DNA from 2 places in the Pseudomonas sp. BN515 genome. Region 2 is predicted to be linked to the other one. Evidence: predicted binding sites of a transcription regulator. Region 2 holds the regulator's gene; the other holds the start of a gene.
What was found. The regulator sigma-54, encoded in region 2, starts transcription at its own class of promoters, with help from an activator protein. The targets are predictions, from matches to a motif close to ANTGGCATNNANNTTGCTNT.

Region 1 (5,568 bases), on a different contig from region 2:
AGCGGCGAAGTCGTCACCACCTTCGAACTGAAGACCCCGGTCCTGCTGGACGAAGTCCGCGCCGGCGGCCGTATCCCGCTGATCATCGGCCGCGGTCTGACCGAGAAGGCCCGTGCCGAGCTGGGTCTGGGTGCTTCCGACCTGTTCAAGAAGCCGGAATCGCCGGCCGACAGCGGCAAGGGCTTCACCCTGGCCCAGAAGATGGTTGGCCGCGCCTGCGGTCTGGCCGAAGGCCAAGGCGTCCGTCCGGGCACCTACTGCGAGCCGAAGATGACCACCGTCGGTTCCCAGGACACCACTGGCCCGATGACCCGCGATGAGCTGAAAGACCTCGCCTGCCTCGGCTTCTCCGCCGACCTGGTGATGCAGTCCTTCTGCCACACCGCTGCCTATCCGAAGCCCATCGACGTCAACACCCACCACACCCTGCCGGACTTCATCAAGACCCGCGGCGGCGTGTCCCTGCGTCCGGGCGACGGCATCATCCACAGCTGGCTGAACCGCATGCTGCTGCCTGACACCGTCGGCACCGGTGGCGACTCCCACACCCGCTTCCCGATCGGCATCTCCTTCCCGGCCGGTTCCGGCCTGGTAGCCTTCGCCGCCGCCACTGGCGTCATGCCGCTGGACATGCCGGAATCCGTTCTGGTGCGCTTCAAGGGCAAGATGCAGCCCGGTATCACCCTGCGTGACCTGGTGCATGCCATCCCCTACTACGCCATCCAGGCTGGCCTGCTGACCGTCGAGAAGAAGGGCAAGAAGAACATCTTCTCCGGCCGCATCCTCGAGATCGAAGGTCTGAACGACCTGACCGTCGAGCAAGCCTTCGAGCTGTCCGACGCCTCGGCCGAGCGTTCCGCTGCTGGTTGCACCATCAAGCTGCCGGAAAACGCCATCGCCGAATACCTGAAGTCCAACATCACCCTGCTGCGCTGGATGATCGGTGAAGGCTACGGCGACGCCCGTACCCTGGAGCGTCGCGCCCAGGCGATGGAAGCCTGGCTGGCCAAGCCGCAACTGCTGGAAGCCGACAAGGACGCCGAATACGCCGCCGTCATCGAAATCGACCTGGCCGACGTGAAAGAGCCTGTGCTCTGCGCGCCGAACGACCCGGACGATGCCCGCCTGCTGTCCACCGTGGCCGGCGACAAGATCGACGAAGTGTTCATCGGCTCCTGCATGACCAACATTGGTCACTTCCGCGCTGCCGGTAAGCTGCTCGACAAGGTCAAGGGTGGTATCCCGACCCGTCTGTGGCTGGCCCCGCCGACCAAGATGGACCAGCACCAGCTGACGGAAGAAGGCTACTACGGCATCTACGGCAAGGCCGGCGCGCGCATGGAAATGCCGGGCTGCTCCCTGTGCATGGGCAACCAGGCCCGCGTACAGACCGGTGCCACCGTGGTCTCCACCTCCACCCGTAACTTCCCGAACCGCCTGGGCGACGCCACCAACGTCTACCTGGCCTCCGCCGAACTGGCGGCCGTTGCCTCCATCCTGGGCAAACTGCCGACCGTCGAGGAGTACATGGAATACGCGAAGAACATCGACAGCATGGCTGCCGATATCTACCGCTACCTGTCCTTCGACCAGATCGCCGAGTACAAGGAAGCCGCTGCAAACGCCAAGATCCCGGTGGTCCAGGCCTAAGGCCCCATCGGTAGCTCGGTAATGAGAAAGCCCCGCCTCGTGCGGGGCTTTTTCTTTTCTGCAATCCGCATCACAGGCCTTTCCGCATTCCCATCGAACCGACTTGCAGGCACCCCTTCAGCAGCTATGTTGCAGATATGAACTCCATAACGGGGGGAGGCCTCCATGAAAACCTGGTTCCTGATCCTCACTTGCACCCTTGGCCTGGCAGGCTGCTCAAGTGAATACCTGATCGCCACGACAGACGGCCAACTCATCGCCACCGACGAAAAACCCGAACTGGATCGAGACACCGGCATGCTCGAATTCGAGGACCATGAAGGCCGGACCCAGCAGATTCCACAAAACCAGGTGAAGCAGATCATCGAACGTTGAGGTAGCTCCGGCCTCCGAATCTTGCCCCGCCATTGCGGGGCTCTTTTTTGCGTCACTGGCATATCGCTTGCTTCAACAGCAACAACGAGGCGCGCTCCAACGGCGGAGCGGGCTGATGACAATGGCGTCGACTCCGGACACACCGGATCGACGCCATTTTGCTGATAGGTGGCAATCGACATGACGGACAAGCAGAACACCACGCGCCCGGACAACCTGGCCTGGGTCGCAGGCAGCGACGCCCCGGAGAAGTGCGTGCTCAACCTGGGCTTCATGCCCCTGACCGACTCGGCCTCGCTGATAGTCGCCGCCACCCAGGGCTTCGCGCAGCCATATGGACTGACCCTAGACCTCCATCGCCAGTCGTCCTGGGCCACCCTGCGCGACAAACTGCTCGCTGGCGAACTGGATGCCGCGCAGGCGCTCTATGGGCAGGTCTATGGCATTGAACTGGGCATCGGTGGCCCCGACGCCGAGATGGCCATCCTCATGGGGCTCTGCCAGAACGGCCAGGCCATCAACCTCTCCGAACCACTCAAGCGCATTGGCGTGACCAGTTCCGAGGCGCTGGCCAATCATGTGCACCATGGCGGTGCGCGCCTGACCTTCGCCCAGACCTTCCCCACCGGCACCCACGCCATGTGGTTGAACTACTGGCTGGCGGCCCAGGGCATCCACCCACTGCGGGACGTGGACACAGTTGTGGTCCCACCCTCGCAGATGGTCGCCCACCTCAAGGCAGCACGTATCGACGGTTTCTGCGCCGGCGGCCCCTGGGGTGCACTGGCGGTCGACCAGGGCCAGGGCTTCACCCTGGCCACCAGCCAGATGATCTGGCCCGATCACCCTGAAAAGGTCATGGCCGTCACTCGCGAGTTCGCCGAGCAATACCCCAACACCGCCCGCGCTTTGACCATGGCAGTCCTGGAAGCCAGCCGCTTCATCGATGCCAGCGAGGAAAACCGCCGTAGCACGGCCCGGCTCATCAGCGGCAGCGATTACGTGGACGTGCCGCTATCGGCCGTGGAGCCACGCTTCCTCGGGCACTACCAGGATGGCCTCGGCAATGCCTGGGAGGACCAGCACCCGCTGCGCTTCTTCGACGGCGGCCAGGTGAACATGCCCTTCCTCTCCGACGGCATCTGGTTCATGACCCAGTTCCGCCGCTGGGGCCTGCTGCGGGACGACCCGGACTACCTGGCCATTGCCCGACGCGTGCAACGTCTGGACATCTACCGCGACGCAGCAGAAGCGCTCGATATCCCGGTCCCCGACCTAATGCGCAGCGCCACCCTGATCGACGGTCGCCTCTGGGACGGCAGCGACCCTGTCGCCTATGCTCGGAGCTTCCCGATCCATTCCCTGGCCGGCCACGCCCGCGCCATTGCCCTGTAGCCGCTGGGGAAGACCGCCACCATGTTGCGCATCCTGCTGATCAACGACACCGCAAAGAAAGTCGGGCGCCTCAAGACCGCCCTGGTGGAAGCCGGCTTCGAAGTCATCGACGAGTCCGGATTGACCATCGACCTGCCGGCCCGCGTCGAAGCCGTCCGCCCGGACGTGGTGCTGATCGATACCGAATCCCCTGGCCGCGACGTGATGGAGCAGGTCGTGCTGGTCAGCCGCGACCAGCCCCGCCCCATCGTCATGTTCACCGACGAGCACGACCCCAAGGTCATGCGCCAGGCCATCCAGGCCGGCGTCAGCGCCTACATCGTCGAAGGCATCCAGACCGACCGCCTGCAACCGATACTCGACGTCGCCATGGCGCGCTTCGAGGCCGACCAGGCGCTGCGCGCCCAGCTCAACGCCCGCGACCAGCAACTGGCCGAACGCAAGCGCGTCGAACTGGCCAAAGGCCTGTTGATGAAGATGAAGCATTGCGGCGAAGAAGAGGCCTATACGCTGATGCGCCGCCAGGCCATGAGCCGCCAGCAGAAGCTGATCCAGGTTGCTGAGCAGATCATCGCAATGCACGACATGCTCGGCCATTGAGGCCCGAGCCCAGCGCAACTGTATGCCGTCAGGTGTATCTGCTGGCGTTCGCGCGGTCCCGCTAAGGTAAGGAGCACTCTCTCCCTCCCGCGAGACCGCCATGGATAATGAACGCCAGCTCCTCGAAGACGCCGACCGCCGTGCCCTCGCCTACGTCGACGGGATACCACAGCGCCGGGTTTTCCCCGCCCCAGAGGCCATCCAGGCGCTGTCTGCCTTCGACGGGCCATTGCCGAACCAGGGCCGCCCGGCCGAGGAAGTGCTGCATCAACTCGATGAGCTGGGTTCCCCTGCCACCACTGCTTCCAACGGCGGGCGCTACTTCGGCTTTGTGATCGGCGCCACCCTGCCAGCCGCCGCAGCTGCCGAGCGCCTGGCACTGGCCTGGGACCAATGCGCGTCCTCCTTCGACAACTCCCCCGCCGCCGATCGCATCGAAAAAGTGGCCGCACGCTGGGTATTGGAAAGCCTGGGACTGCCCATCGGCAGCGCCGTGGGCTTCGGCACTAGCGCCACCGCCTGCACCCTCGCCTGCCTGTCCGCGGCACGCCGCACGCTGCTGGCGCGCAAGGGCTGGGACTTCGACGGCGACGGCCTGATAGGTGCGCCCGAAGTGCGCGTGGTGGTTTCCGCCAGTGTCCACATCACGGTGAAGAAGGCGCTGCGCATCCTCGGCTTCGGCATGAACCGCCTGTTGGTCGCACCCACCGACGAATACGGCCGCATCGACCCGGCGCGCCTGCCGCCGCTGGACGACATGACCGTCCTCTGCCTGCAGGCGGGCGAGGTCAACACCGGCGAGTTCGATCCCTTCGCCGAGCTGATTCCCCGCGCAAGGGCTGCCGGCGCCTGGGTCCATGTCGACGGTGCCTTCGGCCTCTGGGTCCGCGCCTCGTCCCAGGCGCACCTTGCCGCTGGCGTCGAGCAGGCCGATAGCTGGACCTGCGACGGCCACAAATGGCTGAACACTCCCTACGACGGCGCCATGGCCATCTGTCGCGATGCCGACGCCCTGGCCACAGCGATGAACAGCGATGCTGCCTATGCCACGGCCTCGCGGGATGCGCAGAAAAACCTGACCCTGGAATTCTCCCGTCGCGCCCGTGGCATTCCCATCTGGGCCGCACTGGCCGCGCTCGGTCGCAATGGCCTCGCAGACATGATCGACCGCCACCTGCGCCAGGCCGATCACCTCGCCGGACGCCTGCGCTCAGCCGGCTATCAGGTGGTCAACCGCGTGGTCCTCAACCAGGTTCTGGTGCGAGCCGACACCGACGAGGAAACGGTGGCCATCCGCACCACAGCCCAGGCATCTGGCGAGGTCTGGTTCGGCCCCACGCTGTGGCAGGGCCGCCCGGCATTCCGCCTCAGCGTTTCCTCCTGGCGCACCACCGACGCCGATATCGAGCACCTGGCGCACCTGCTCGCCCGCTTGAAGAGCGGCTCCCGCTGAAGCCCCCTGGCTGGCGCATCCCCCACGGACGGGATGCGCCAGCTACGCAGAAAAACTTCCCTCGACAAACGGCCCGAGAAGCCCTTATCTTCGCC
Region 2 (5,568 bases):
GCTGATTCAGCAGGCGCAGCTTGATGCTGTCGCGTAGCTGATAGAGGTTGAGGTGCGTGGTGTCGATCTTCAGGTCGGCGAGATCGGCGATGGGCGCCAACAACACTTCCTCGTCCCGGATGGCTTCGGCCAGGGAGCGGTTGTCATTGGTCAGTGGGTGGCGCCGGCGCGTTTCCGAGAAGCGCTTGAGCAGCGTGTCGTGGTCGGCATCGAGGTACAGCACGTCGCACTTGATGTGGCGATTGCGGGCCTCGCTGAGCAACTCGGGAAAACGCTGCAGCTGGCTGGGCAGGTTGCGTGCGTCGATGGACACGGCGACCTGGGGTTCCAGTAGCTCGGTGTGCAGCAGGGCCCGTTCGGCAAGTTCGGGAAGCAGGCCAGCGGGCAGGTTGTCGATGCAGTAGAAACCGTGGTCCTCGAGAACATCGAGGGCGGTACTCTTGCCCGACCCGGAGCGGCCGCTGACGATGACCAGGCGCATGGAAGAACCTTAGCGTCCGCTCTGCACGTCCACTACCACCTGGTAGAGGCTGGTGCTGTCGGAAGCCTGGCGCAGGCGCTCGCGCACATCACTGCGGTCGAGCATGCTGGCGATCTGGCGGAGCAGTTCAAGGTGTTCATCGGTGGCAGCTTCGGGGACCAGCAGCACGAACAGCAGGTCAACCGGGGCGCCGTCGATGGCGTCGAAATCGACTGGAGCGTCAAGGCGCAGCACGGCACTGATGGGCGACGTGCAGCCAGTGAGGCGGCAGTGGGGAATGGCGATGCCGTTGCCGAAACCGGTGGAGCCGAGTTTCTCCCGCGCTACCAGGCTTTCGAAGATGTCCTGGTTGTCGAGGTCGGGAAGGTCGCGAGCGACCAGCTTGGCGATCTGTTCCAGTACACGTTTCTTGCTGCCACCCGGCACGTTCACCAGGGAACGGCCGGGGGTCAGGATTTGCTCAAGTCGGATCATAGAGGAGGGGTCAGCGGGCGGTGGCACCCTGCTGGCGGTTTAGTTGCTTTTCCTTGTGCTTGATCAGTTGGCGATCAAGCTTGTCGGTAAGCAGGTCGATGGCGGCGTACATGTCTTCATGCTCCGCGTTGGCAACGACTTCGCCGCCGGCGATGTGCAAAGTGGCTTCGATTTTCTGTTTGAGTTTTTCGACCTGCATGATCACCTGAACGTTGGTGATTCGGTCGAAGTGGCGCTCCAGACGGTCGAACTTCTCGACAACGTAGTTGCGCAGGGCGTCGGTCACATCCAGTTGATGTCCACTGATGTTGACTTGCATACCGCTTTCTCCTTATTGCCCGTGTATAAGAGACAGGCTAACGGGCCTGCCACCGGAACACTTTGGCGTGGGTCAATTTCCGCGTCACATCAGTCGCTTTCGTTCGCTGGAAGGGGCAATCCCAAGGGATTCGCGATACTTGGCTACTGTGCGACGGGCCACTTGAATGCCCTGTGCTTCCAGTAAACCAGCGATCTTGCTGTCGCTCAACGGCTTTTTCGGATTTTCCGCTGCGACCAGTTTTTTGATGATGGCGCGGATTGCGGTAGACGAGCATTCGCCGCCTTCCGAAGTACTTACGTGGCTGGAGAAGAAGTACTTCAGCTCGTAGATTCCGCGGGGAGTGTGCATGTATTTCTGGGTGGTCACGCGCGAGATGGTGGACTCGTGCATACCCACGGCTTCGGCGATGTCGTGCAGGACCAGAGGCTTCATCGCCTCGTCGCCGTATTCGAGGAAACCGCGCTGATGCTCGACGATCTGGGTGGCGACCTTCATCAGCGTCTCGTTGCGGCTCTGCAGGCTCTTGATGAACCAGCGCGCTTCCTGAAGCTGATTGCGCATGAAAGTGTTGTCGGCGCTGGAGTCGGCGCGACGGACGAATCCGGCATAGTGCGGATTGACCCGCAGGCGCGGTACGGCTTCCTGGTTCAGTTCCACCAGCCAGCGTTCGTTGTGCTTGCGGACGATCACATCCGGCACCACGTATTCGGGTTCGCTGGCTTCGATCTGGGAGCCGGGGCGCGGATTAAGCCCCTGGATCAGTTCGATGATCTGGCGCAGTTCGTCTTCCTTGACCTTCATGCGGCGCATCAGCTGGCTGTAATCGCGACTGCCGAGCAGGTCCAGGAAGTCACCGGCCAGGCGTTGGGCCTCGGCCAGCCAGCGAGTGCCCGGAGGCAGCTGGCGCAATTGCAGGAGCAGGCACTCGCGCAGGTCGCGGGCGCCAACGCCGGCGGGTTCGAATTGCTGGATGCGATGCAGGACGACTTCGACTTCGTCCAGCTCGATGCCGAGCTCCGGATCGAAGGCTTCGACGATCTCGGAAAGAGACTCTTCGAGGTAACCGTCGTTGTTGATGCAATCGATCAGGGTGACCGCGATCAGGCGGTCGGTATCGGACATGGGCGCCAGATTGAGTTGCCAGAGCAGGTGGCTCTGCAGGCTCTCGCCAACCGAAGTGCGCGACGTGAAATCCCACTCGTCGTCATCGTTGGTCGGCAGGCTGCTGGCGCTGGTCTGGTAGACGTCTTCCCAGGCCGTGTCGACGGGGAGTTCGCTGGGGATGCGCTCGTGCCACTCGCCATCTTCCATGGCTTCGGCATTGGTCTCGACGCTGGACTCCTGAAAGCTGGTTTCCTGGCTGCCGGAATTGGGCTGCTGGTCGCCTTCGGCCATGGGGTCAGAGGTGTCGAAATCGTCGCCATCCTCCTGCCGCTCGAGCATCGGATTGGACTCGAGCGCTTCCTGGATCTCCTGCTGGAGGTCCAGGGTGGAGAGTTGGAGCAGGCGAATGGCCTGTTGCAGCTGCGGGGTCATCGTCAGCTGCTGGCCCATCTTGAGGACTAGCGATGGTTTCATGGCAGAGGGCTTAGCACCTTATTCGCCGGCGCTCGCGCGCCATCCACTACAGGGCGCCGGGGCGCCACCAGGAAGCAAATTATATGCCTGACCTTGAAGGATTTTCCTAGCCCGCGCAACCCGTCTTGTAGGCGTGGTTGCGGGAAACTACAGGCGGAACTCGTGGCCCAGGTAGACTTCCTTCACCAACTGGTTGGCCAGGATGGCTTCCGCATCACCTTCGGCGATCAGTTGTCCGTCACTGACAATGTAGGCGGTCTCGCAGATGTCCAGGGTCTCGCGGACGTTGTGGTCGGTGATGAGTACACCGATCCCCTTCGCCTTGAGGTGATGGATGATCTGCTTGATGTCGCCGACGGAAATCGGGTCCACGCCGGCGAAGGGTTCGTCCAGCAGGATGAATTTGGGGGCCGTGGCCAGCGCGCGGGCGATTTCCACACGACGACGCTCGCCACCCGACAGACTCATGCCGAGGCTGTCGCGAATGTGGCTGATATGAAATTCCTGCAGCAGGCTTTCCAGCTCTTTGCGGCGTGCGGCGCGGTCGAGATCCTTGCGGGTCTCGAGGATCGCCATGATGTTGTCCGCCACGCTGAGCTTGCGGAAGATCGAGGCTTCCTGCGGCAGATAGCCGATGCCGGCACGGGCGCGGCCGTGCATCGGCTGGTGGGTGACGTCCTGCTGGTCGATCAGGACGCGTCCCTGGTCGGCCTTGACCAGGCCCACGATCATGTAGAAGCAGGTGGTCTTGCCCGCGCCGTTCGGGCCGAGGAGGCCGACGATCTGACCGCTGTCGATGGACAGGCTGACGTCGCGGACCACCTGGCGGCTCTTGTAGCTCTTGGCCAGGTGCTGGGCTTTGAGAGTCGCCATTACTGTGCTTTCTGCTCTTTCTTCTTCGGCTGGATGACCATGTCGATCCGCGGACGCGGAGTGGTCACGTTACCGCCGGTGGCGCGGCCTGCGTTCACGATCTGGCGCTGGGTGTCGTAGACGATCTTCTCGCCTTCGAACGTGTTGCCTTCCTGTACGACCTTGGCCTGGTCGAGCAGGATGATGCGCTCATTGGCGGCGAAGTACTGGATGGTCAGGCCGTAGGCCTTGACGATCTGCTTGTCGACTGATGGCTTCTGCTCGTAGTACGCGGGCTTGCCGACCGAGGTGAAGACCTCGACGTCGCCATTGGCGTCCTGAGTGATGGTAACGGTGTCGCCGGTGATCTTGAGGGTGCCCTGGGTGATCACGACGTTGCCGCGGTAAACCGCGACGCCCTGCTTGTCATCGAGCTCGGCGCTATCGGCCTGTACGCGAATCGGCTGGTCGCGGTCCGTGGGCAGTGCCCAGGCGGCGGCACTTCCGAGTGCGGTGCCCAGGCTGAGCAATAGGGGGAGGGTATTAACGAACCTCATGCTGGCCTCTTACGTTGGACTGCAGGAGCATCCTGCTGTCATTCAAGTACGCTTTCATTCCTTGTGCCGTGGTCACCCCATTGGCCGCTTCGATTCTAACGGCTTGCTGGGTCTGCGCATATTCCTGGTCGGGGAACACGGTCAGCCGGCTGGTGGTCAGGATAGTCGGGCGTCCCTTGGCATCGGTGCGCGCTACCCGGACCTTCTCGATCAGTTCGACTTGCTTGCCCTCGGGGCCCACTTCTCCACGCTCGCTCTGCACGTGCCAGGGGAAGTCAGTGCCACGGTGCAGGAGCAGGTCGGGGGTGGTCAGCAGTGTGACATCAGTGGCCTTCATATGTTCGAGGCGCGTGGCGGTCATCTCGTAATGGAGCTTGCCGTCTTCCTGGAACTGGGTGCTCTTGCCGTTTTCGACATAGAAGTCGATGGCGTTGTCGTTGCCCGTCGCGGTGGTGCGATCCATGAAGCTTTCTGGGCGGATGTTCCAGTAACCCAGGGCAATGAATAGCGCTGCAATGGGAATCAGGATGAGCGCCAGGCGTATGTTCTTCGGCATGTCGGATCTCAGAGGTAGGCGGCCTGGGCCGCTTCGAGGCTGCCCTGGGCGCGCAGGATGAGTTCGCAGAACTCACGGGCAGCGCCTTCGCCTCCACGTGCCTGGGTAACGCCATGGGCATGCTGGCGCACGAAGGCGTCGGCATTGGCTACCGCCATGCCGAGGCCTACACGGCGGATCACCGGCAGGTCGGGCAGGTCGTCGCCCAGATAGGCAACCTGGTCATGGGTCAGGCCGAGTTCCGCAAGAAGGCCGTCGAGCACCACCAGCTTGTCTTCGCGCCCCTGGAACAGGTGCTGGATGCCGAGGTTCTGCGCGCGGCGCTCGACCACCTCGGACTGGCGGCCGCTGATGATGGCAGTTCGTACGCCGGTGCTCATCAGCATCTTGATGCCATGGCCGTCGAGTGTGTTGAAGGTCTTGAATTCGCCGCCTCCGGGCAGGAAGTAGAGGCGGCCGTCGGTCAGTACACCGTCGACATCGAATACGGCCAGGCGCACGGCCTTGGCGCGGGCGAGGAGTTCGTTGCTCATCAGATCACTCCGGCGCGGGTCATGTCATGGATGTGCAGGGCGCCGATGGGGCGGTCGTCTGCATCGACGACGACGAGCACGTTGATCTTGTGGTCGTCCATGATCTTCAGGGCTTCGGCGGCGAGCATGTCCGGGCGCACGGTCTTGCCATGGACGGTCATGACATCGTCGATGCTGGCCTGGCGCACGTCGACGCCCTTGTCCAGGGTGCGGCG

Region 1: the regulator sigma-54 is predicted to act here: its motif matches at 2,080-2,099, upstream of E8E91_RS18555 (CmpA/NrtA family ABC transporter substrate-binding protein).

Annotation. Positions count from the first base shown of each region.
Region 1 covers NZ_SSOH01000072.1:112,416-117,983, forward strand. Annotated here, with positions in the region: gene acnB (bifunctional aconitate hydratase 2/2-methylisocitrate dehydratase) at 1-1,650, shown strand, start outside; gene E8E91_RS18550 (YgdI/YgdR family lipoprotein) at 1,816-2,025, shown strand; gene E8E91_RS18555 (CmpA/NrtA family ABC transporter substrate-binding protein) at 2,206-3,420, shown strand; gene E8E91_RS18560 (ANTAR domain-containing response regulator) at 3,442-4,020, shown strand; gene E8E91_RS18565 (pyridoxal-dependent decarboxylase) at 4,121-5,473, shown strand.
Region 2 covers NZ_SSOH01000011.1:224,545-230,112, reverse strand. Annotated here, with positions in the region: gene rapZ (RNase adapter RapZ) at 1-481, opposite strand, end outside; gene ptsN (PTS IIA-like nitrogen regulatory protein PtsN) at 491-955, opposite strand; gene raiA (ribosome-associated translation inhibitor RaiA) at 966-1,274, opposite strand; gene E8E91_RS02305 (RNA polymerase factor sigma-54) at 1,359-2,855, opposite strand; gene lptB (LPS export ABC transporter ATP-binding protein) at 3,003-3,728, opposite strand; gene lptA (lipopolysaccharide transport periplasmic protein LptA) at 3,728-4,264, opposite strand; gene lptC (LPS export ABC transporter periplasmic protein LptC) at 4,251-4,820, opposite strand; gene E8E91_RS02285 (HAD family hydrolase) at 4,829-5,353, opposite strand; gene E8E91_RS02280 (KpsF/GutQ family sugar-phosphate isomerase) at 5,353-5,568, opposite strand, start outside.